DNA from 3 places in the Leminorella grimontii genome. Region 3 is predicted to be linked to each of the others. Evidence: predicted binding sites of a transcription regulator. Region 3 holds the regulator's gene; each other region holds the start of a gene.
What was found. The regulator LexA, encoded in region 3, represses DNA repair genes until DNA is damaged. The targets are predictions, from matches to a motif close to TNCTGTATGTACATACAGNA.
Positions count from the first base shown of each region.

Region 1: a site for LexA is predicted at 4,823-4,842, ahead of V8L73_RS08060 (TfoX/Sxy family DNA transformation protein). Genes of this name have one in related genera too.
Region 2: a site for LexA is predicted at 2,144-2,163, ahead of uvrB (excinuclease ABC subunit UvrB). Genes of this name have one in related genera too.

Region 1 is NZ_CP146357.1:1,692,996-1,700,863, forward strand. It holds gene V8L73_RS08040 (Lon protease family protein) at 10-1,758, opposite strand; gene matP (macrodomain Ter protein MatP) at 1,936-2,391, shown strand; gene ompA (porin OmpA) at 2,474-3,535, opposite strand; gene V8L73_RS08055 (cell division inhibitor SulA) at 4,318-4,803, opposite strand; gene V8L73_RS08060 (TfoX/Sxy family DNA transformation protein) at 5,037-5,678, shown strand; gene yccS (YccS family putative transporter) at 5,695-7,845, opposite strand; gene V8L73_RS08070 (YccF domain-containing protein) at 7,854-7,868, opposite strand, start outside.
Region 2 is NZ_CP146357.1:2,484,655-2,492,522, reverse strand. It holds gene modC (molybdenum ABC transporter ATP-binding protein ModC) at 1-658, shown strand, start outside; gene V8L73_RS11595 (pyridoxal phosphatase) at 707-1,531, opposite strand; gene uvrB (excinuclease ABC subunit UvrB) at 2,259-4,280, shown strand; gene V8L73_RS11585 (hypothetical protein) at 4,353-7,013, opposite strand.
Region 3 is NZ_CP146357.1:504,088-511,955, reverse strand. It holds gene V8L73_RS02570 (YfbM family protein) at 1-144, shown strand, start outside; gene V8L73_RS02565 (MerR family transcriptional regulator) at 277-654, shown strand; gene V8L73_RS02560 (aldo/keto reductase) at 651-1,622, shown strand; gene dusA (tRNA dihydrouridine(20/20a) synthase DusA) at 1,695-2,678, opposite strand; gene zur (zinc uptake transcriptional repressor Zur) at 2,923-3,378, shown strand; gene lexA (transcriptional repressor LexA) at 3,513-4,127, opposite strand; gene V8L73_RS02540 (hypothetical protein) at 4,869-5,267, shown strand; gene V8L73_RS02535 (diacylglycerol kinase) at 5,307-5,681, opposite strand; gene plsB (glycerol-3-phosphate 1-O-acyltransferase PlsB) at 5,807-7,868, shown strand, end outside.

The DNA.
Region 1 (7,868 bases), 1.2 Mb from region 3:
CAAGTCCGATCAGCCACGGTTAAACCAATTAATCCAGCGTAAAAACCAGGGAAGACGGTTACGATCGCCGCCGCCGGCCTGAGATATCCGCTCTTGAATGGCGCTTAAAATACAGGGCGCATTCTCTTCAATATAGGGCACTCCCGTCAGCAGAGGCAGCGCATCGCGGACGTGCTCGACCGCCCACAGCGTGAATTGTCCAAGCTTTACGGCCTCGATGACTTCATCCTTCAGGCACAGATGGCGCACGTTGGTTAGCGGCAGAATGATACCCTGCGAGCCGGTTAAGCCACGCGCGTTGCATACGTCAAAAAAGCCTTCGATTTTTTCATTAATGCCGCCGATAGTTTGGACGTTGCCGAACTGATCGACAGAACCGGTTACGGCGATTTGCTGGCTTATCGGCAACTGAGAAAGGGCGCTTATCAGAGCGCACAGCCCTGCCAGAGAGGCGCTGTCGCCGTCGACTTCGCCATAAGACTGTTCAAAAACGATCGAGCTGGAGAAAGGAAACTGCTGTTCAGAGGCCAGTTCAGAAGTAATAAAGGCCTGCATAATCATAATTCCCTTTGCGTGCAGGTTGCCGCCAAGTTCGGATTTGCGCTCTATGTCGGTAATTTCACCGTCACCGAGGTGAACGACGCAGCTGATGCGAGACGGTTCCCCCATCGCACGCGGATGACCGGGATATTCCAGCACGGACAGGCCGTTGATTTGGCCGATGACCGCGCCTTCGGTTTCAATATGAACCTGCCCTAAATCGATATCGTCCAGCACCATTTCTGACAGATAGCTTTCGCGCCAGCGCTTATCGTCTCTTGCCTGGATAACGGCCTGGGCCGTGATTGACGAATCGGTAAAGCGCGCCGCGTCTGACAGCAGGTGGCTAATAAACAGCGGACACAGCGGCAGCCTTTCCTGATCTCCGCTTCTCCTGGCGCCTTCTCTGATAAGATGCGGATAGGCGTCGGCATTAACTTCAGGCAGCTGATAGCGGCAGGCGACGCTGGCAACGTAGGCGCACCAGGTTACGATATCGTTTTCATCATTAAGCGTCAGATCGTCTTCAAATTCAGCGTAAAGCGCCTGTTCGATAAGCTCAGGCTCCTGATCTTGTAACGCTCCCAGTCCATAGCGGTCGCCCACCAGAATGACCTTCAGGTCGAGAGGCATCGAAGGGATGGAAAGCGCAAGAGGTCTGGTTTCGTCGGCTGAGCACCACTGAAAGCGCTTGCTGAGTACGGCCTGCTTTAAACGCAGCCACAGATGGGGTTGTGCCAGCAGCGTTCTGACGGAGAGAATAAGCACGCCGCCGTTAGCCTGATGAACCAGCCCCGGCTCAAGCGTATAGCTATCGCCGCATTTGCGCAGACAGCCAAACAGCTGTTCCGCTTCCAGCCATTCTTCATAGAGGCTGGCTGACTTTGCGGCAAAGTTGTCTTCAGCGCTTTGCGCATCGGAACGAGTTACGCTCTTTCCCTGGATGTCGTAACGGCTGCCGATAGGCGAGGGGGACAGAGAGACAAATTTTTCAACGCCGTCGTTAATCAGGGCAAGATAGGCGCGGCTGTCTACCGCTTTGACTACCATAAAAGGCGATGCGGTATGTTGACCACAGAAGGCAGCCAAAGCCTGGTGAAGGCGCGGCTGCGTGATGGCGAGATCGATAGGCTCGCGGCGGAACTCTTGCTCAAACAGTCCTGTATAGGGCGTGGTGTCCGGCAACAGCTGTTGCCATTCAAGCTGATTAATCGTCAAAATATTCGCTGCTTTTATTTAAAAAGAAAACGAGATTATACAAGAATCGAGCGCAGTTCATACTCCCTAGGGTAGGTTTAAAATCAATGCGGGCGAAAGAGTGGGATTGGGGTTGTGATGGTGAAAAAAAGTGCTATGCTACGGATGTTACGCGGTCACTAAGCGGGTGTTTATACCATGAAATATCAGCAGTTGGACAATTTGGAAAGCGGCTGGAAATGGAAGTATCTAGTCAAAAAGCACCGGGAAGGCGAGGAAATCACCCGCTATATCGAGTATAGCGCGGCGCAAGAGGTCGTTGAAGAACTGCTGCGGTTGGAGAATGAGCCAACAAAGGTATTGGAGTGGATTAAAGCTCACATAAATCCAAATTTGGAAAATCGCCTTAAGCAGACCATCCGGGCGCGGCGCAAGCGGCATTTTAACGCAGAGCAGCAGCATACTCGCAAGAAGTCTATCGATCTGGAGTTTTTAGTCTGGCAGCGGCTTTCCGCGCTTTCACAGCGCCGCGGCGCTACGCTATCGGAAACGATAGTGCAGCTGATAGAAGACGCTGAACGAAAAGAGCTGTACGCGAACCAAATGTCTCTGCTTAAGCAGGATCTGAAGGCTATTTTGTCTGAGGACAAGTAGCTAAATAATTTTTTAATATGTGTTATCAATAAAAAACCCCGCTTAGCGCGGGGTTTTTTGATGCTAAGAGCGTAAGGGTTGCTTATTTAGCAGCCTGTACAGCTTCGTTAACTTGAGTAACGACGTCTTTAGCGCCAGTTACTTCGATTTCTACACGACGGTCCGGAGCCAGGCAGTCGATCAGAGCTGCGCCGCGCTTCATGCCATCACAGGTAGAACCGGTAACCGGGTTAGATTTGCCTTCGCCGCGAGCAGAGATCTTGTCTGCCGGGATGCCTTTGCTGACCAGGTAGTCAACAACGGTCTGTGCACGCTTCTCAGACAGCTTCTGGTTGTAGGCTTCTGAACCGATACGGTCAGTGTGACCGATAACTACCAGAGAACCGTCCTGAGGCTTAAGCGCGCTCAGTTCGCCGTACAGTTGATCCAGAGCCTGCTGGCCTTCTGCTTTCAGGCTTGCTTTGTTGAAAGCGAACAGAACGTCAGACTTCAGCGTGAAGCGCTTGGTCTGTACAACCGGCAGAGCAACGGCAGGAGCCGGCTTGGTCTGACCGAAACGGTAAGCCAGGCCCAGGCTCAGCATGCCGTTATCCGGACGGGTGCCAACGCTGTCGGCGTCACCGATGTTGTTAACCCACTGGTAGTCCAGGCGAGTAGCAAGGCTCGGGGTGATTGCATATTCAACACCAACGGCAGCCAGCGGAGAAACGCCAGTTTCGTGATCTTTGTAGGTACCGCCTGCTGCAGGGTGAGCAGTTACGTCACCACGCCAGCCCATCGCACCTAAACGGGTGTAGATATCCAGATCGTTCATGATCGGGTAGCTCAGCTTGGCAGACAGTTGGATGCCTTGTGCTTTATAAGCAGCGCTGTCATCGCCACGGTAGGTCATACGGCCTAACCAGTCGTAGCCAAACTCAAAGCCCAGATACTGGTTAGCCTGGTAGCCAACGTAAGCACCGGCACCGAGTTGATGCGGATGAGTATCTGCACCAGATGCATACTTGTTATAGAAACCAGTATCATGGTAGTAAGACCAACCCACTTTAGCACCGGTGTACCAGGTGTTATCTAGGGGAGCAGCTTGCGCTACGGTAGCGAAACCTGCTAATGCCACTGCTAATGCAATTGCTGTCTTTTTCATTTTGCGCCTCGTTATCATCTAAATTAGTTATGATTCAGTTATACGCTTATTGGGCCCGGTACAAAGGTTCGAAGTTAACATTCAACTATCATTCCATGACTGACATCGAAAAACCGGAACCATAACAAGCAACCTGATCATGCTAAAGTTTACCGCTTGTAAGAAAAGTTACAAGTCTTGAATACTAAAAGAACATAAAAATATCTTGTTTAGCATGCTTATTAACATAGTTTATAGAAGGAAATATGGCTTAATAAAGGAAAGCGTTTTCCTTAGTAATAATGGCGTTCGGACACGATATGCAAAAAAATTATTGTACTACGCTTGAGATACATATGTTTATGAGCATATTGTGCGATTTCACAGCTCGAAGGCAGCAAGGAGTTGGCTTAACAATAAGGAGAAATGTAATTTTATGTTAGCTTAAGTAAAGAAGCATATTTAATGCGTTAATAAAACGTCTTTTTATTATGTTGTAAGTATAGGTTGAGCTAATTTGAGTAGCTTATTTATATAGTAAAAATAGCCGGCGTTCTTTCTTGGTTAATAATGAATTATCTCCTTTATGCTTTAGGTGTTGATTTATATATATGAAATTTTCACCTATAAAAACCACCTCATTCTTCCTTTGGGTTATAAGCAGTAGGCTGGCAACAATAAGAAAGGTGGCGTTATCGTCTTGCTCACCTGATGTTTTGCTCTTTTCACTAATTTCAATTTGTTTTTCATATAGATATTGATTTTTTTCGGGTGCTCTGAGGCCGCATTCGCTGTGCTAAATTTTAGTGCCACTGTCCGTTAAGCGAACCTTGAGGAGCATTGTTTCGGTATATCATCATCGGCTGTAATACGAAGCAGTAGCAGTCTCCTTCAGCTGCGGCCTGATTCAAGCTCTCTTTATCCTGCTGGGTTAATTCCGGTAGCCATGCGATGACGGAGCTGAAGTTGCCGCTGCGAAGCGCTTTTTCCAGCATTAACACGCTTTCTTGTGTAGAAGAAGTGCGCAGAGAAATGCTTTTTTTCTCCGATAGCCCCAAACGGCTTATCCAATGTCTGTTCAAGCGACGCTCAGATGAAAGCCATAGCTGCCAGCGCGGCTGCTGCCCGAGCTGCTGCAAAAAGGGGAGCAGCAAATGTAGCGTAAAAGGGTTCTGTGGGTCGTACACAATCTCGCTGACCAGATTGGTGGTCATGCCGGTTCTGCTGTTACTCAATCCGGAAAAAAGTGTATGTGAAGCGTTATTGGTAATCAGTGGCGCGATGTACATAAAATACCCCTTCAATCTTTACTGTATGCATATACAGTATCCGAGGCGTTAATTAAAATCAACTATTTTCACGATGTCTCGCAAATTTGACATGAACAGGCGATTAACTATCTATTAATTCAAGGGAAAATTTGATAATTGTTCTTTTTGTCGATTATTTCATCGACTAACTAATCTATCTTAGTCGTTCAATGAGGCCATATGCTACACATTGAAAACAATTAAGGATCTGTATGAAAAGAGAAGTTATGAGGCAGTATGTCAAAGAAATCATTGCCCACTTTAGTGATTTTGGGGAGCTGAGTTCCCAGTCTATGTTTGGAGGATACGGCATCTGCAAAGATAACGTTATGTTCGCATTGGTTTCTGAAGGAAAATTTTACCTAAGGGCTAATAGCAAGCTGGAGTCGACATTCATCAATCAGGGAATGGAGCAGTATATTTATCATAAAAAGGGCGTTCCGGTTTTCATGAAGTACTATCACGTACATCAGGCGCTTTGGCAAAATGAAGAAAGATTGAGAAGCTTTCTTTCATGCGCCTTTGTGGCGGCTATGATGGACAGTAAGAAAAAGAACGCTCCTAAGTGTACGCGCTTAAAAGATCTTCCTAACCTGACGTTAGCTACAGAGCGCCTGCTGTGGTTAGTGAACGTAGAAAGCATTGAAGATTTGATTAAAGTCGGCGCATTAGAAACGTTTATTAAAATCAGAGAAATTAGAAAGGATGTCAAAACCGAGCTGCTGTTTTCTTTAGCTGGTGCGATTTTAGGCTGCCATGCAGCCGCGTTGCCTAGTGAAGTACGTCAAGCTCTGCTCGATGGGCTTAGTCAACACGATGCGTTGGAAGAGGAGGCGTTTCCCCACCACAAATAACAACGGTCAGCCTGGCTCAGACTGCGGAAATGCGCTCGTTCGCCAGGCTACCTGATAGCGTTATGAACTCGGGCAGCAGATCGATAATCAGGGAAAGTTGCTGAGCGATAAGCTGCGCCGTATCGTCGTTGTTTGCGCCGATTGCTGATATCTGGCGATTTACGTTTTTCAGCGTCTGTGCCAGAGCGCTTTCGCTCGCTTCACGCTGTAGGGCTCCGTCGATATAACAAACGGCGTCGTTTAACATAGCCAATACGTTTGAGTTTTCCGTCAACTTTTCTCTATGGGCGCCTAGAGCCGAGATGTAGCCAAGAAGGGTATGGTTTAGGCCGAGCAAGCGAAATCCTTTGTCTAATAAAGCCGGATCCCGTTTCGGTTCTGCTGCCATTCCTGAAACAACGGAGGCCAGCTCAGCGTCGCAATTGTGGGCGTTGCGACGTACGATCCGATAATCGACACCGTTGCTTTTCCCTTGATGGTACTGTTCGAGAATAGCGTCCAAATATCGACAGTTAGCGTTGACCGCTTTATTCAGAACGGTACTGATGTGGCGGAATTTCCAGTCTGGCCATATAAAGCTAACGGCCGCCCAAGCGATGGCGCAGCCCAGCAGGGTGTCAACCACGCGCGGAAGCGCGATGCGAAATCCTTCTCCCAACAGGTTAAAACAAAACAGAACCAGCAACGTAATGAACATTGTGGCGTAGGCGTAGCGCACGTTGCGAAAAAGAAAAAACAAAACGCCGCTGATAACGATGAGAATAAGCTGTCCTTCCTGCGATGGTACGAAATAGAGGATGGGCAATCCAACTAAAATGCCGGCTAGCGTTCCGACGACGCGAAGCGTCAGGCGGGTTCGCGTTGCGTTGTAGTTCGGCTGACAGACAAACAGGCTGGTAAGCATAATCCAGTAGCCGTTTTGTAGATGAGCAAACTGGATAATCGCATAGCCGAGGCATAAAACGAGGGACATGCGTACGGCGTGTCTAAACAGCGTTGACTGCGGCGTCAGGTGTTGAGCAAAACGCGCTTTGATGTCCTGCAGGCCCGCAATTTTATCGTCCGCTAGCGTGTTGTCCTGCAGGCTTTGAACGTCTGCCGCCTGTTCTGACTCAAGGCTGCTTAACTGAGCGTCAATCGATTTTAAATTATTCAGCAGGTGAGAAAGCGACTGCATCAAGCCGGGCGGTAGCTCATATTTCGACGTCAGGTTGGAGAGGCTCTTTTCCAAGTGAAGAAGCGCCTGCGTTTGGTAGACGTTATAGACATACTTTTGGCGATAGCGAACGGCGTGGGCAAGGCTTAGGCACGATTTTGCCTGTAGCGTCAGCAGTCGTTGAAAGCGAAACAAAATATCGGTATAGCGCAGTGAGTCGCTAAGCTGCTGATACTGAGCGTGGGCGGAGCTTGCTCGCTCGTGAATATCCTGAGCAACGAAGTAATAGTGCAGCATCTGTCGAGTGCTTCTCTGCCCCCGGTCCCCCTTAAGTCGGGTTAGCAGCGAGGCCTTTGTTTGGTTTAGCGTGTCGACCAGGGAACCGTTGACCATCGTCAGGTGAATGAGCTGACGGGCGAAGTGCTGCTCTTCATCGGGATCGAACAGCATCGCTTTGGCGTCAAGAAACGCCGCCAGCTTTTCAAAGCACTGGGCCAGATTATCCTGCAGTGGGCGGATCGGGAGAATGATGTGGCCCAGTAGGGTGATGAAGTTATACCAAACGGCGCCGGCAAGCAGAAGCAGCGGCTGCGTGTACCAGGCTGAGTACATGGAAACGCCGAGCATTGTGTAAATTGCAATTAGAAGCGCGCCAAACGCGATCGTGGCATACCGTTGACCTAACGATCCAAGCAGAATGAAGCCCGCGGTCGAGAGCAAAAGGCCAAGAGCAAATAGCCAAGGGTAGGGGAAGAGGATTTCAATCGAGACGGAGGCAATAAAGAAACAGGACAGAGTGATGACCAGATTGCGTAACCGTCCCGTTAATCGGTCATCTAAATCGGTTAACGCTGCGGCAACGACGCCGAGCGTTAATGGGATCGTCAGCAGGCTTTCACCTAACCACCAGGGTGCAAAAACGGTACCGCTAAGCGCGATAAATATGCGGATGCCGTATAGCCAATGGCTGTTATAAAAATAGCGTCGAAGCCCCTGACGTGCCGTCATTATCGTAGACCTTAACGGGGGGAGCG
Region 2 (7,868 bases), 2.0 Mb from region 3:
CGCCATCGGTCGCGCGCTGTTAACCGCGCCGGAGCTGCTGCTGATGGACGAGCCTTTAGCCTCTCTTGACGTACCGCGTAAGCGCGAGCTGATCCCTTATCTGGAGCGGTTAGCGAAGGACGTCAATATTCCTATTCTGTACGTCACCCACAGCATGGAAGAGATCCTTCGGCTGGCCGAACAGGTGATCGTGCTGGACGCCGGCAAGGTGAGGGCCTCCGGTGAGCTGGAGGCCGTTTGGGCCAGCGACGCCATGCTTCCCTGGCTACAGCAAGAAGAGCAGAGCAGCGTGTGGAACGTGACGATGTCACGACAACACGACGTCTATCCGATGAGCGCATTGGCGCTGGGTGATTATCATCTGTGGGTCAATCGTCTGGACGTGCCGACAGGGCAACGGGTCAGGGTTCGCATCAGCGCGGCGGACGTCTCGCTCACGCTGAGCCTGCCTGAGCACAGCAGCATTCGCAATATCCTGCCTGTCGAGGTGGTTGAGCTGCATCCCTATGACGACAGGGTTGAAGTAAAGCTTATCGTCGGCCAGCATTTCTTATGGGCAAGGATCACGCCGTGGGCGCGCGACGAGCTGGGCATCGCCATTGGCCAGCGGCTGTTCGCCCAGATAAAAAGCGTCTCTATCAGCCGAGAGGTGTGGTAACAGGCCCGTATAGCGTTCCCTTAACCGCCTGGGCGGCTAAGGGAGCCGTTAGGCGGCCAGTACGTGTTTTCTGATCGTTTCTGCAATGCCCGGCGCTTCGTTTTCCGTCGTAACGACGTCGGCCGCGGCCTTTACTTCGTCGCTGCTGTTTCCCATTGCGACGCCCAAACCCGCCTGAGAAAGCATGCTGATGTCGTTAAGGTTGTCGCCAAAGGCGATGACGTTTTCCATCGACAGCCCCTGCGACGTTACCCATTCCCGCAGGCGGCTGCCCTTGCTGTTGCCTCCCTGCGCCATATCGATTTGGTTATGCCAAGAGCGCTCGCAGGTTAGCCCCAGCTCTTGTTCTATTTGCGCGCTGAATGTGGCCAGAAGCTCTGCGTCATCGCAGACGGTTGCGAACTTCCATACGTTGTCCGCCCGCTCGATAGCGGCCTCATAGCTTTCAACCTGCTCAATCGCAGGGCGCTGATGCTCGGGCAGCCGCCCGGCCCAGGCAAGCCAGCGACCGATAGCCTCATCGTGGCGCTCGTACTGCATGGCGTTATCGACGTACAGCAGGCTGCGAATGGGAAGGTCGCGAATCCGCTTGGCTACGTGAAGCGCCTGTGCTTTAGTCAGCGGCGTGCCGGAGAGCACCCTTTGGCTTTGATAGTGGTAGGCATACGTACCGTTGCAGCAGATAGCGGGCGTATCCAGCGCCAGCGCCTGATAAAAAGGATGAATGGCAACGTGGTGACGCCCCGTGGCGATGACCACCTTAACGCCCTGACGGCGGGCCTCGGCCAGTGCGCTAAGGGATTCGGGTAAAATCTGTTTTTGCGAGGTAAGCAGCGTGCCGTCTAGATCAAGAGCAATAATTTGATATTTCATCGTTTATCACAGGGCTGGATTGAATGGTAAGAAATGTCCCCATTCGAACACAAAATGGCCGGGCGATCAAAAGATCTGCATACCCTGTCGACAGATAGACGCAATAAGGCCGCTTCGTTGCTCTCCCTTATGGAAGATACTGCGCAATCCGCTGGTTTTTTTATGCGTTCTTTTTGGCGAAAACAGCACAAAAATTTTTTTGTTTGCGGCATTTTTTCTGCGCAAATCAAAGGGGAGGCGATCGCAATGTTGCAGTATTAGTAGGAAAATTTTACTTATCCACTATTCCTGTGGATAACCTTGTGTATTAACGTTAGAAAAATGACTTCAGGCTAGCTGGAATGCGGCTTTTTATGTTTTTGACTGGATTATCATCATTCATTGGAATTCATTTATTATCAATAAATTAATTAAAATCAAGAGGGCCATCGTCCGCACCTTTCATCATTGTTCTGCGTTTGCAGGAAAAATTCCAGAAAACAAAATGTCAATCGCTTTCTGGGGATAAAATAGATTTTTGTTGCTTGACGAATCGCGTTTAGCGTGTCCCCAAACGATGAAGATAATATGCACGCAACAATGAACAAAACGAATGGGTGGGCGGTGGTTTCGCGCTGTTTAAATATACAGTATAATGGCGATGGTAAAAAGTCCTTCTGGTTCACATAATAGAAACTATGATTTCTAACCGTCGGTCATTAACGATGAGAGCAGGTAGTCATTAACCATGAGCAAAACATTTAAGCTGCATTCGGCGTTTGCGCCCGCGGGCGATCAGCCGGAAGCGATCCGCCGCCTGTCTGAAGGTCTGGAAGACGGCCTTGCGCACCAAACTTTGCTGGGTGTGACCGGCTCCGGCAAAACGTTCACCATTGCTAACGTTATTGCCCAGCTTGAACGTCCTACTATGATTTTGGCGCCTAACAAAACGCTGGCGGCTCAGCTCTATGGCGAAATGAAGGCCTTTTTTCCGGAAAACGCCGTCGAATATTTCGTCTCGTACTACGACTACTATCAGCCGGAAGCTTACGTGCCCAGCTCCGACACCTTTATCGAAAAAGACGCCTCCATCAACGAACACATCGAACAGATGCGGCTGTCGGCCACCAAAGCGCTGCTGGAGCGGCGGGACGTCGTACTAGTTGCGTCGGTATCGGCAATTTACGGTCTGGGTGACCCCGACGCCTATCTGAAAATGATGCTGCATCTGACGCGGGGCATGATTATCGATCAGAGGGCGATCCTTCAGCGCCTTGCTGAGCTTCAATACACGCGTAACGATCAGGTCTTCCAGCGCAGTACCTTCCGCGTGCGCGGCGAGGTGATTGATATTTTTCCCGCCGAATCGGATGAGTACGCGTTGCGCATTGAGCTGTTTGACGACGAGGTTGAACGCCTGTCGCTGTTTGACCCGCTGACCGGGCAGGTTCAGCAGGTGGTGCCGCGCTTTACCATTTATCCGAAGACCCACTACGTCACGCCGCGCGAGCGCATCCTTGAGGCTATTGAGGGCATCAAGGACGAGCTCGCCTCTCGCCGCAGAGTGCTGTTGGCTAACGACAAGCTGGTGGAAGAGCAGCGCCTGTCGCAGCGCACTCAGTTTGATATTGAAATGATGAACGAGCTCGGCTACTGCTCGGGCATTGAAAACTACTCCCGCTATCTTTCCGGGCGCAAAGAAGGGGAACCGCCTCCGACGCTGTTTGATTACCTGCCGCCGGACGGCCTGCTGGTCATCGACGAATCCCACGTAACGGTGCCGCAGATTGGCGGTATGTACCGAGGCGATCGGGCGCGGAAAGAGACGCTGGTGGAGTACGGCTTCCGCCTGCCGTCCGCATTGGACAACCGCCCGCTGCGCTTTGAAGAGTTCGAACAGCTGGCCCCGCAGACGATTTACGTCTCGGCGACGCCGGGCAACTACGAGTTGGACAAATCGGGCGGCGAGGTTATCGATCAGGTGGTGCGCCCGACCGGCCTGCTGGATCCTGAAATTGAAGTTCGCCCGGTGGCGACGCAGGTGGACGATCTGCTATCGGAAATTCGCCTGCGCGCGGAGAAGAACGAGCGGGTGCTGGTGACGACGCTCACCAAGCGAATGGCGGAAGACCTGACCGAGTATCTGGAAGAACACGGCGAACGGGTGCGCTACCTGCACTCGGATATCGACACCGTCGAGCGGGTCGAGATTATTCGCGATTTGCGTCTGGGCGAGTTTGACGTGCTGGTCGGGATTAACCTGCTGCGAGAGGGGCTGGACATGCCGGAAGTCTCGCTGGTAGCGATTTTGGACGCCGATAAGGAGGGCTTCCTGCGCTCCGAGCGATCGCTTATTCAGACCATCGGTCGCGCCGCGCGCAACCTCAACGGCAAGGCAATCCTTTACGGCGACAGGATAACCAACTCAATGGCGAAGGCGATTGAAGAAACCGAACGCCGTCGGGCGAAGCAGATGGCCTATAACGAGGAGAACGGCATCGTTCCTCAGGGGCTGAATAAGTCGGTCGACGACATCCTAGAGCTGGGTCAGGGATTAGGAACCTTGAAACACAGCAAGGGGCGCGGTAAGAAGCGAGCGGCGGAACCGACCGCAGACTATCAGGCGCTTACGCCGCAGGCGTTGGACAAAAAGATCCGCGAGCTGGAAGGGCAGATGTATCAGCACGCGCAAAACCTGGAGTTCGAAGAGGCTGCGCAGGTTCGCGACGAGCTTCAGCGCCTGCGCGAGCAGTTTATCGCGCAGTCGTAGGGGGCGTTCTTCTAATTGGCAAGAGGCGACGTTGGTCGCCTCTTTGTTTTTCAGCCTGTACGCCTCTGGCCGCTAGCGGAAGTGCCTGAATCCTCCCATATGGCCGTGAAATCCCTGACCGTAGTTGCTGCGGTCAAAACCGTGCAGGTTTTGCAGGCGTTCTCCATTGCCGGAGAGGCGGGGGGCCGTGCCGCTAACGGCAGGGCGAGAGCCGATATCGCGGTGGATCTGTCCTCGCGGCGCGGCGCCTGCCGTCGTATTAGCTGAATTTTGACGCATGGTCTGAAAGTTGTTGCGCACCTGGGTTCGCTGATCGCCTCGGCTACGCGCCAGCTGGTCCTGATGGATACCTGAGCCGGAGGGCGGGGTTACGCTTTTAAACTGACCGTCGGACTGCATTTGCTGCCAGCCGTTGTCTCGGTTATAGCGATAGACGTTGCCGTCTTTGCCCGCATAGATGCCGCCGTCGGTATGCACCACGCCGCCGTGAGTCACCTCGCCCGTGTCAGCGTTATAGTGCACGTAGCCAGAGCCGTGCGCATCGCCCCCGGGGCCTCGGCTATTGAATGCGCCAGCGGCCGTCGCGCCTTCATCGCTTCTCGTTGCGCGATTAACGCTGTCGGTGACCCGGCCCGTACGGGTGTTGACCGAGGTTTTAGCGCCGCCGGCGATGCCGTTGCCGGTATCGGGGTTAAAGGCCGCGCCTCCGGTAGCCGCGACGGCGCGACCCGTTTGCGGATTGTAGCGAACGCCGCCGGCTGCGGCGGAATGAACGCCGGTATAGTCGTTCACGTTGCGCCCGGCATAGCCGTAGCCGTGCCCACCGGTAACGTCATTGTGGAAACTGCCCCTCACGCCGGTGCCATAATTCCCGCTCCAGGGATCGGACCAGGAGACGCGGGTGCCCTGCGCAACGGTGTTTCCCCATCTGGCATAGACGTTATTAACGGCAATAGAAGGGCCGTCGTGCCACCAGTCCGGCGGATCGTCATACCACGGTCCCCAGTAAGGGCCGTACCAGGCTGAAGCCCAGGCCATTCCAGAGATAAAGCCGAAGGTCCAGCCGACGTAAGGATCGTAGCCAAAGGCCGCGTTATAGCCGTAGGTGGTCGGGCAGCTATACCAAACGTTGCCGACCCAGGCGTTACAGGGATAGCCGCCGCCGTAAACCACCACGCCGTTGCTGACGACGGTGCCGTAATAGCCGGAGGTATAGCCAACGTAGACCACGCTGTCCGTATGGCCGTAGACGTGGACATAGGTCACGTAGTGAACGGGAGAAGAAACGGGGATTGCGTAGATTTCTGCCGGAACGGAAAGCGCTACGCGCCACGGGCCGCTGGGGGAGTCAGCGGTAAACCATACGGCGTTTTGCAGCGCGTAGTAGAGGTTCGGCTTTATCTCAATCACCGGCAGGGCGCTGTTGACCGCATAAGAGAGCGTCGTGCTTTCAATCGGCTTAAAGACCGGCTTGCCTCCATCATAGCTTACCGTAAGCTTCGCTTTCGCCCTGTCGACGCTGGCGGTTTGGGGGATCGCATTAGCTATCAGAGATTCTTTGGCTTCCGGCGTACCGGGGATTGATGCCAATACGGCGCCCTTGGGGCTATCGGACGGAATGTGAGCAAAGTCCTCTGGCAGCTTGTCGCCGGGAACGTAGCTCCACGGCCCCTGTGTTGAGGTAGCGGTAAACCAGCGGCCGGACAGCAGAACAAACCAGGCGTTGTCGGCGTTGGCGTCAATAAAAACGTCGGCGTTGGTGTTGCTGACGTACATCAGCTTGGTGCCCTCTATCGGTAAGAACTGCGGTTCACCTTCCACTTCTATCAGCTCGGTAGGGTGGGTTGCCGCATAGACGGTAGGGTATTTCCCTTCCGCCAGCCGACGCTTCATTTCGTCGCCGGGGTTGGGCATTACGTCCACGAGGTGTGACTTGACCGCCTCGTTCATCGCGCTCTCTACGCCGGAAGGAACCTGGCTGATTGACTGCCAGGGGCCATTTAGCGCAGGCGCATTCATCCATACGTTAGCGAAGCGCAGATACCATCGACCGTCTTTTACCAGCAGCAGTGAGCGGGTGTTGATAACGCGCGATACGCCTTCCGACGCCGTGGCTTTAAGTACCGGATCGCCGTCTACCAATATCAGCAGGGCGGGCGTAAAGGAAAATTGGACGTGCGGCGGCTCGTTGTTAACGGCGGCGTCGGCCTGCTTGTTTTCTGCCTGGCTGATAGCCAAAGAGGCCTCTAGCTGATCTAAATTCACCGTAAGGGTTTCGCGCGGCAGAGCGCTTTTCATTATTTCTAAGTAGCGGGCGCTGTCTTCCGCCGCCGTTGGAAAATTGACTTTATCCAACGTTATGTCGCTTAAGCGTGCGGTACGCGCCAGCGTGTCCGTTTCAATTCGAGCGGAGAACCAGGCCACGCCATAGCGGGCCGGCGTTGCCTTTCCCTTGTTTTTATTCGACGCTTTTTTATCTGCTTCGCCGTTGCTGTCAATGGATACCGCCAGTCGCCCGGTTAAGCGGTCGCCTTCTAAATTATCCAATTGGGGCTGATAAAAAGTGACGGTGTTTCCGTCAATGACGTATTTGTGGGGCCAGGGTGATTCTTTTCCGGGCGGGGTTGCCGCTTGCGTATTGGTTGCCGCCCAGCTTTCGGTCACTGGAATAGCGGTCAGCGAGCCGGTCAGCAGGGCTGCGCAAAAAAGAATAAAGGGAGATGTTTTCATCATCGGCTCTCTTTAGCAGACGGATATTACTTAAGCTTAGGAGGGAGTGCATTAAGGCGCTAGCCAGAGGGTATCTTGCATACTTATCTGTCGATGAGTTTGGCAAGAAGTGGCTTTACCGTTCGACGTACTGCATTTTCCGCGTTAGCCGCGCATGGCTGACCGAATTGGTAATATTCTATGATGAAGAGGCGATGCCCATTCTTTCTTCGCTTATGAGCAATTTGGCCTGGATGACTGTTTTTCTTCATGCTTTTTGGAAAGTCTTTTTTTAAGTAATATTGTAACAAAGTGTGAATTTGTGGTGGTTTTTTGAGCGTTTTGGACGATTGTCCATTGGTTTTTATTGATTTTCTCCTATTTTCTATAAAATGATCCATTTCGATTTTTATAAAGCGTTGTATTTTTCGCGAGTTTAGATTAGATATCTTTACCCGCAAAAGCGGTGTTTCCTTCGGGTAGTAAAAATATTGCTACGCATTATTGTTAATAAGAACTATTGGCGTTTAGATTTCTCTTATTAATCATAATGATCTTATTTTTGTTCTTCTCTTCATTAGGTTGGGTTTTTGTTTAATATGTATTTAGTTGTTATTTGTTGTATTGCTATATGAGTTGCTTTGTGTTTGTTATTTAAAATATAAATATTGATTCTGTGTTTTTATTTCAAAATTTAATTTTTATTTTATCTTTGTTTTTTATTTTTTGTATATTTGTTATTTTAAATTGATTTTATCTATATATTTCAGTTTGTTGGTTATTTTTAATTTCAATTTTAAATGGGTTGTTAAATTTTTTGATTGATAGTGAAAAATTATTGTTTTTCTGTTTTTGATAGTTTTTTGTGACTTGTTTAAT
Region 3 (7,868 bases):
GAAGAAAATATTTATCCGGACATCTGGCAGTCGGAAAATAAAGATTCGCTGTTTGAGGAGCTGGAGCAGGCGCTCGAGCAGCTTATTCACTTTTATCAGCAGTGTCTGAAAGACGGCAGCCACGTACTGGTCACCATCTTCTGATATCAGGGCCGCCCTGGCGGCCTTCCCCTCTCCTGCCGCAACCCCGTCACACAAAGAGCCACATTCTTTCTTGACTTAGAGTGCACTCTAACCCTTAGAGTCATTAACCCAGCGGCAAGAAGGCAATATCCTATGAAAATCGGCACATTAGCAAAAAAGGTCGGGCTGACGCCCCATACGCTGCGCTACTATGAACGTATCGGGCTGTTACCGCCGGTCTATCGCGACGCCGGAGGGCAGCGTGACTATGACGAAGTGACGCTTCAAAGACTGGAGTTTCTCGGCAAAATGAGAACGACCGGTATGCCCCTTCGCCAAATGCGGCGCTACGTATCGCTTGTTGTCTTGGGTGACGCGACCATCGCTGAGCGCAGAGCGTTACTGGAAGCGCATCGTGATGACGTCCACGCCCGCATGCTTGAACTGGAAAACTGTCTCGCCGTACTAGATAAAAAAATCGAGGGCTATTGCTCTCTCCCTATGTCTGACACAGCAGGAGATCCCAAATGAAATACGTACGATTTGGCTCAACCGGTCTTAAGGTGTCCCCCATCTGCCTGGGCTGTATGACCTACGGCAGCCCGCAGTGGCGAGAATGGGTATTAAATGAGGAGCAAACGCGCCCCTTTATAAAAAAGGCGCTGGACCTCGGCATTAACTTTTTTGACACGGCAGATATGTATTCCAAAGGCGCCAGCGAAGAGGTGCTGGGCAATACGCTGCTTAAGATGGTTCCCAGAGACGACGTCGTTCTCGCCACTAAGGTGTTTAACCCGATGAGCGATAATCCGAACGATCGCGGCCTGTCGCGTAAGCATATCCTTGCAAGCATAGACAATTCGCTAAAGCGGCTGGGCACTGACCATGTCGATCTCTACATCATCCACCGCTTCGACCCTGAAACGCCGATTGAAGAAACCATAGAGGCGCTCGACACCGTCGTTCGCTCAGGAAAAGCGCGCTACATCGGCGCATCTTCCATGCACGCATGGCAGTTTATGCGCATGCTGGATTTACAGGAGCGCTACGGGTTGGCCCGCTTTGTTTCCATGCAGAACCACTATAACCTCATCTACCGAGAGGAAGAGCGGGAAATGCTGCCCCTGTGTCGGGAAATGGGCATTGCGGTAACGCCGTGGTCGCCGCTGGCGCGAGGCGTGTTGACGGGTTCCAGAAAGAGCGCCACTCTACGGGCGACGACCGACGCGCCCGCGCATTCGTGGTACAACCATCAGGAAGAAGAAGACGCCATCGTGGCGGCAGTAGAGCGCGTCGCAGCAGCCCGCGGTATCCCGATGGCACAGGTGGCGATGGCCTGGGTTCACGGCAAGCAGGGAATTACGTCGCCTATTGTCGGCGCTTCTAAGCCGCACCATCTGGACGACGCTATCGCTTCGCTGTCAGTTGCCCTGACAGCAGAAGAGGTAGCAGAGCTTGAGGCCTCTTACCGCCCCAGAGAGCTTGCCGGCCACGCGTAAGCGGAATATACCGACGTAATAATAACGACAAAGGCGGCCAAAAGGCCGCCTCTCTTTCAGATATCCCCGCCGTCAGGCGTCCTTTCCCGAAACAAACGTCAAGGCTTGACGCAGAACTTCAACGTCCGCCCCCGCCTTATGGGCATTTTCGCTTAAATAGCGCCGAAACTGCCGTGCGCCGGGCACGCCCTGAAACAGGCCCAGCATGTGTCGGGTAATATGGCCAAGGTAGGTCCCTTTAGAGAGCTCTTTCTCGATATAGGGGTACATCGCTTCAACGACCGCAATCGGTGAGAGCGGCTCGGCGTTTTCGCCAAACAGTTCTGCGTCAACCCGCGCCAAAATGCCCGGATTTTGATAGGCCTCACGCCCCATCATCACGCCATCGACGTGTTCCAGATGCGCCTTAGCTTCTTCTATACTTTTTACGCCGCCGTTAATCGCAATAGTCAGATGAGGAAGCTCCTGTTTGACGCGATAGACGCGTTCATAGTCAAGCGGCGGGATCTCCCGGTTCTCTTTTGGACTAAGCCCCGACAGCCACGCTTTACGCGCGTGCAACGTAAAGCTTTGGCAACCACCCCGCTCAGAGACGATCTCAACAAAGCGCTGCAAAAAGGCGTAGCTGTCGCTGTCGTCGATGCCAATTCGCGTTTTCACCGTCACGGGCACGCTAACGGCCTCTTTCATCGCCGCGACGCAGTCTGCCACCAGCTCGGGCTCCGCCATCAGGCAGGCGCCGAAGCGCCCGTTTTGAACGCGATCGGACGGGCAGCCCGCATTCAAATTAATCTCGCTATAACCAAGCGCTTGCGCACGCGCTGCGCACTCCGCCAGCGCGGTAGGATCGCTGCCTCCCAGCTGTAGCGCAACCGGCTGCTCTTCCTGGCTATAGCCTAAATAGTCCCCCTTACCAAACAGAATGGCGCCCGTAGTCACCATTTCGGTATACAGCAGCGTCTGGCGCGTCAGTAGGCGATGGAAGTAGCGGCAGTGCCGGTCAGTCCAATCCAACATAGGAGCAACGGAAAAGCGGTGCGGGGGAAAATTGGCCATCGTGATGCGATTCACTCTCTTAACTTAAATCTGCGTTAGCTCGAAATGCGTTTTCCACATTTGAAAGCGCGATAGAAGGTCGGCGATTATATCACAGGTAAAAAGGGAGAATGCCGAAGCGTAAAAGAAAGCGCGCCGGGTTTATTGATTTACATCCGGCAAGTCACAGTGCATTAAGCTCCCTCTCGGCGTTCTCGCTCAGGCGTGGTAATATCGGCTTTCTGTTTATTGGGAGAGAAGTGAGATGTCCTCAGTCAACGTCGCGTCAATGTTAGCCAAAGTGCAAAAGCTGTGCGAACAGCGGGCCGTGCGCCTGACGCCACAGCGTCAGTTGGTTTTACAGCTGATGGCTGAACAGCCGAGCGCTATCAGCGCTTACGATCTGCTCGACCTGCTGCGGGAATCAGAGCCTCAGGCAAAGCCGCCGACGGTCTATCGTGCGCTCGACTTTCTACTCGAACAGGGCTTCATCCACAAGATCGAATCCACCAATAGCTACGTCGTTTGCCACCACGTCGGCGAACCGTTGCATACTTCCGCACTGTTTATTTGCGACAGCTGCGGCCTGGTCGCTGAGCACCATGCCGAAGGCATAGATCGGTTGCTCAAAACGCTGGCGGACGAAAGCAGCTTCACCATTCAGCACAGCGTGCTTGAAACGCACGGTACCTGCGGGCAGTGTAACCAGCGCGGCGCATAGCCATTACGCTTGGTACAATAAAGCCAATATCCTTCTTCGATGCCGAAATCAGGGCGTAAAAAAACGCCATAAGGCGCTTTTTTACTTAGCATTCTCACCGGAGATAGCGGCAAGGCGCGACGCTATTTGATCCGCTACATCCAGTCACCGTTGCGAATAACGCCAACGGCCAAGCCTTCAATGGTCAAGCTCTGTTCGCGCAGATCGACGACGATCGGGGCGAACTCTTCATTCTCCGGCAGAAGGTGGACGACGTTGCCCTGCTTCTTAAGGCGCTTAACCGTCACCTCATCGTCAATGCGCGCAACGATTACTTGCCCGTTGCGAACGTCCTGGGTCTTATGCACCGCCAGAAGATCGCCGTCGACAATCCCGATGTCCTTCATCGACATTCCGCTTACCCGCAGCAAAAAGTCCGCATGTGGACGAAACAGCGACGGATCGACGCGATAGTGGCTTTCAATATGTTCCTGAGCAAGCAAAGGCTCTCCCGCAGCCACGCGGCCAATAAGCGGCAGGCCCGCTTCTTCCACCTCTTCCATTAGAAGCCTGATGCCTCTGGATGCGCCGGTGACGATTTCAATAACGCCCTTGCGCGCCATGGCTTTCAGATGCTCTTCAGCAGCATTGGGCGACTTAAATCCGAGCGTTCTGGCAATTTCAGCTCTGGTTGGCGGCATGCCGGATTGGCCGATATGCTCGCGAATCATGTCATAAATCTGTTGCTGCCTGGCGGTTAGCGCTTTCATCTCTCGATTCCTTCAGCCTGTCTTTTTATACAGTAATGCTGTGAGTATATACAGGTATTGTACATATGGAAACCTCTAAACGGCATAATTACGAGATGTATCGAAAAATAGAATTAAAAAATGTCTGGCCGTTCTCAGGCACGAAATGAAGCAAGAGATAATTATTCAGTTCATTATTTGTACCGCTGAATAAAAATCCGTCGCATTCCGAAATACAAAACGCCGTATCCGCCTCGGCTAACGCCGCTTACGATGGTATCGACGGCTGAATCTGGAGAAGAAATGTAAGAAAGTGAGTCATTATTTCAAATTAGCCAGATAAAAACATCAACAAGAACTAAGAATGCAATCTAAAAAACCAAAAAAAATAAAAAAACAAAAACAACTCATCAGATTCTCTCTATATGAGACTTATTTCTCAAAATAAAATAATTCCCCCTCTTAATTAATTGACAACGAATTATTAAGGTAGCAAAATTACGAAACACGACTACATGCTCCAACTGTATTAGTGTAATAATAAATACTGCTTTTCCAATTTAATGGGAGAAAGCCTTATCCCTTTCTCCCTCCTTTTTTATTATTAAAATTAAAGTTTTAGTAGGTCTTTACCGCGGCGTTATGCTTAATTTTCAAAGGCATATGTTTATTCCCATGGTTACCGTATTTATTTTTTATAAATGAACCAATACGACATGGTAATAAATAATTATAGGTTTAATTAATATGGGGAATGCCGTTATGGAATATATCCGTTATGGTGCATTTATTACAGGAAAAAAGAACTGCGACGGAATACGCGTTATTAATCCCAAAACGTTAGAGTGCCAATGTACCGTTTGCAGCAGGCGATTTTATCTCTCGACGCCATATCAGCAAATAAAAAAGCGAGAAAATGCAGCATGTCCGCACTGTGATTGGAAAACGCTTCACTCTCACGTCGTTATCAGCTTTAGCTACAAAGACGAAGAAGGCGCCTTTAGTTATGAAGTTTGGGGAGACGAACGAATCTACTATATATCAGACGAAACGCATCCCCTTCATAAATGGCTGGCAGAACAGATAAAACAGGAACGCCGCTTTACACGCCTTGCCTATATCGCCACTATCGCCACTCGACGTGAACGCGCGCTGGAATAATCAAAGACGTTAAATAGTTAAACTTCCGTCTATTAGGCGTCAGGCGCCTCCCCAAAAGTGCTGATAAAGAATGCTCCCCCAGGCGAAAAGCGCTAACAGCCCCGTAATTAATACGGCGGCGGACCCCATATCTTTCGCCCTACCGGAAAGCTCATGCCGCTCAGTGCCGATGCGATCGACAACGGCCTCTATTGCACTATTTATCAGTTCAAAAATCACCATCAGCGCAACCGAACCAATCAGTAAAATACGTTCAATTGTGGATACGTCCAGCCATAGCGCGACCGCTACGGCGGCAACCAGCAGCACGCTCTCCTGACGAAAGGCCGCTTCGTGTTTCCACGCAGCGCACAGCCCCTTCCATGAATATCCTGCCGCTTTTACTATGCGCGTTAATCCCGTTGCCTGATTCATTTATCCACCATCTCCTTAAAAAATTATCATCAATTTTAGCAATTATCCGTTATCACATCATCACAGATTGCTTACAGTTCTGGTATTCTTGCGTTTCATCACTCAGTAAGAGGCACTTATTATATATGTCCGGTTGGCGAAATCTTTACTATAAACTCTTGAATATTCCAATAAAAATGTTGGTTCGTAGCAAATGCATCCCTTCCGATCCCGTCGCCGATTTGGGGCTGGATACCACGCGCCCGATACTGTACGTTCTGCCCTATAACTCAAAAGCAGACCTGCTGACGCTGCGCGGACAGTGCCTGGCGCAGGAACTGCCCGATCCGCTGGAACCATTCGAAATGGACGGCCAGCTGCTTCCTCGCTACGTGTTCATTCACGATGGCCCGAGGGTATTTAGCTACTACGCGCCAAAAGAGGAGTCGGTGAAGCTGTTCCATGACTATCTCGACCTGCACCGCAGTCACCCTCAGCTGGATATTCAAATGGTGCCGGTCTCCGTTATGTTCGGACGCTCACCCGGGCGCGAAGGCCACGATTCTCACGACGCGCCGCGCCTGCGGCTGTTTAACGGCATCCAGAAGTTTTTCGTCATCCTGTGGCTGGGGCGAGACAGCTTCGTTCGCTTCTCCCGCATCGTATCGCTGCGCCACATGGCGGATGAACACGGCACGGACAAGACTATCGCCCAGAAGCTGGCCCGCGTAGCGCGAATGCACTTCGCCCGCCTGCGCCTTGCGGCTACTGGTCCGAAGCTTCCCGTTCGTCAGGACTTATTCAACAAGCTCTTGACCTCTAAAGCGATTGAAAAAGCGGTAGAGGAAGAAGCGGCATCCAAAAAAATTCCTCTTTCCAAAGCAAAACAAAATGCCGTCGAGATGATGGAGGAGATAGCCGCCAACTTTACTTACGAAACGCTGCGCGTAACCGATCGCGTACTGAGCTGGACCTGGAACCGCCTCTATCAGGGGATCAAGGTCCACAACGCCGAGCGCGTCCGCAGACTGGCGCAGGACGGCCACGGCATCGTTTATGCGCCGAGCCACCGCAGCCACATGGACTACCTGCTGCTGTCCTACGTGCTCTATCATCAGGGGCTGGTACCGCCGCACATCGCTGCCGGCATCAACCTTAACTTTTGGCCTGCCGGGCCGATATTCCGTCGCCTTGGCGCGTTCTTCATTCGTCGAACCTTTAAAGGCAACAAACTCTACTCCACCGTCTTTCGCGAATATTTGGGCGAGCTGTTCAGCCGCGGCTATTCCGTTGAATATTTTGTGGAGGGCGGACGTTCCCGCACGGGTCGCCTGCTTGAGCCCAAAACCGGCACGCTGTCGATGACCATTCAGGCCATGCTGCGGGGCGGCAATCGCCCGATTACCGTTGTTCCCGTCTATATCGGCTATGAGCACGTAATGGAAGTGGGCACTTACGCCAAAGAACTGCGCGGCGCAACGAAGGAAAAGGAAAACCTCTGGCAAGTGGTTCGTACGATGCGCAAGCTGCGCAATCTGGGCATGGGATACGTCAACTTTGGGGAGCCGATCCCCCTGATGACCTACCTCAATCAGCACGTGCCCGATTGGCGAGACGCCATTGACCCCATCGAAACGCCACGCCCAAGCTGGTTGACGCCTGCGGTCAATCAAATAGCCGATCGCCTGATGACCAACATCAACAAGGCCGCCGCCGCCAACGCCATGAACCTGTGCTGCACCGCGCTACTCGCATCTCGCCAGCGCGCGCTGACCCGCGAACAGCTACTCGAGCAGCTTGACTGCTACGTTCAACTTCTGCGCAACGTGCCTTACGCACAGGACGCCACGGTCCCCAGCGATACTCCAGAGCAAATGCTGGAGCACGCGCTGAAGATGAGCAAGTTTGACGTTGAGAAAGACAACGCCGGTGAAATCATCATTCTGCCGCGGGAGCAGGCGGTGTTGATGACCTACTATCGTAACAACATTCACCACATGCTGGTGCTGCCGTCGCTAATTGCCAGCATCGTGATGCATCACGATAGCGTTTCTCGTGAAGAGATAGTTCAGAAGGTGTCTCTGATTTATCCGCTGCTGAAGGCCGAACTCTTCATGCACTACGATGAAAAAGAGCTGCCGCAGGTTATCGAGACGCTGATTAACGAACTGCTGCGACAGGCGCTTATCAAACGGCGCGACGACGGCC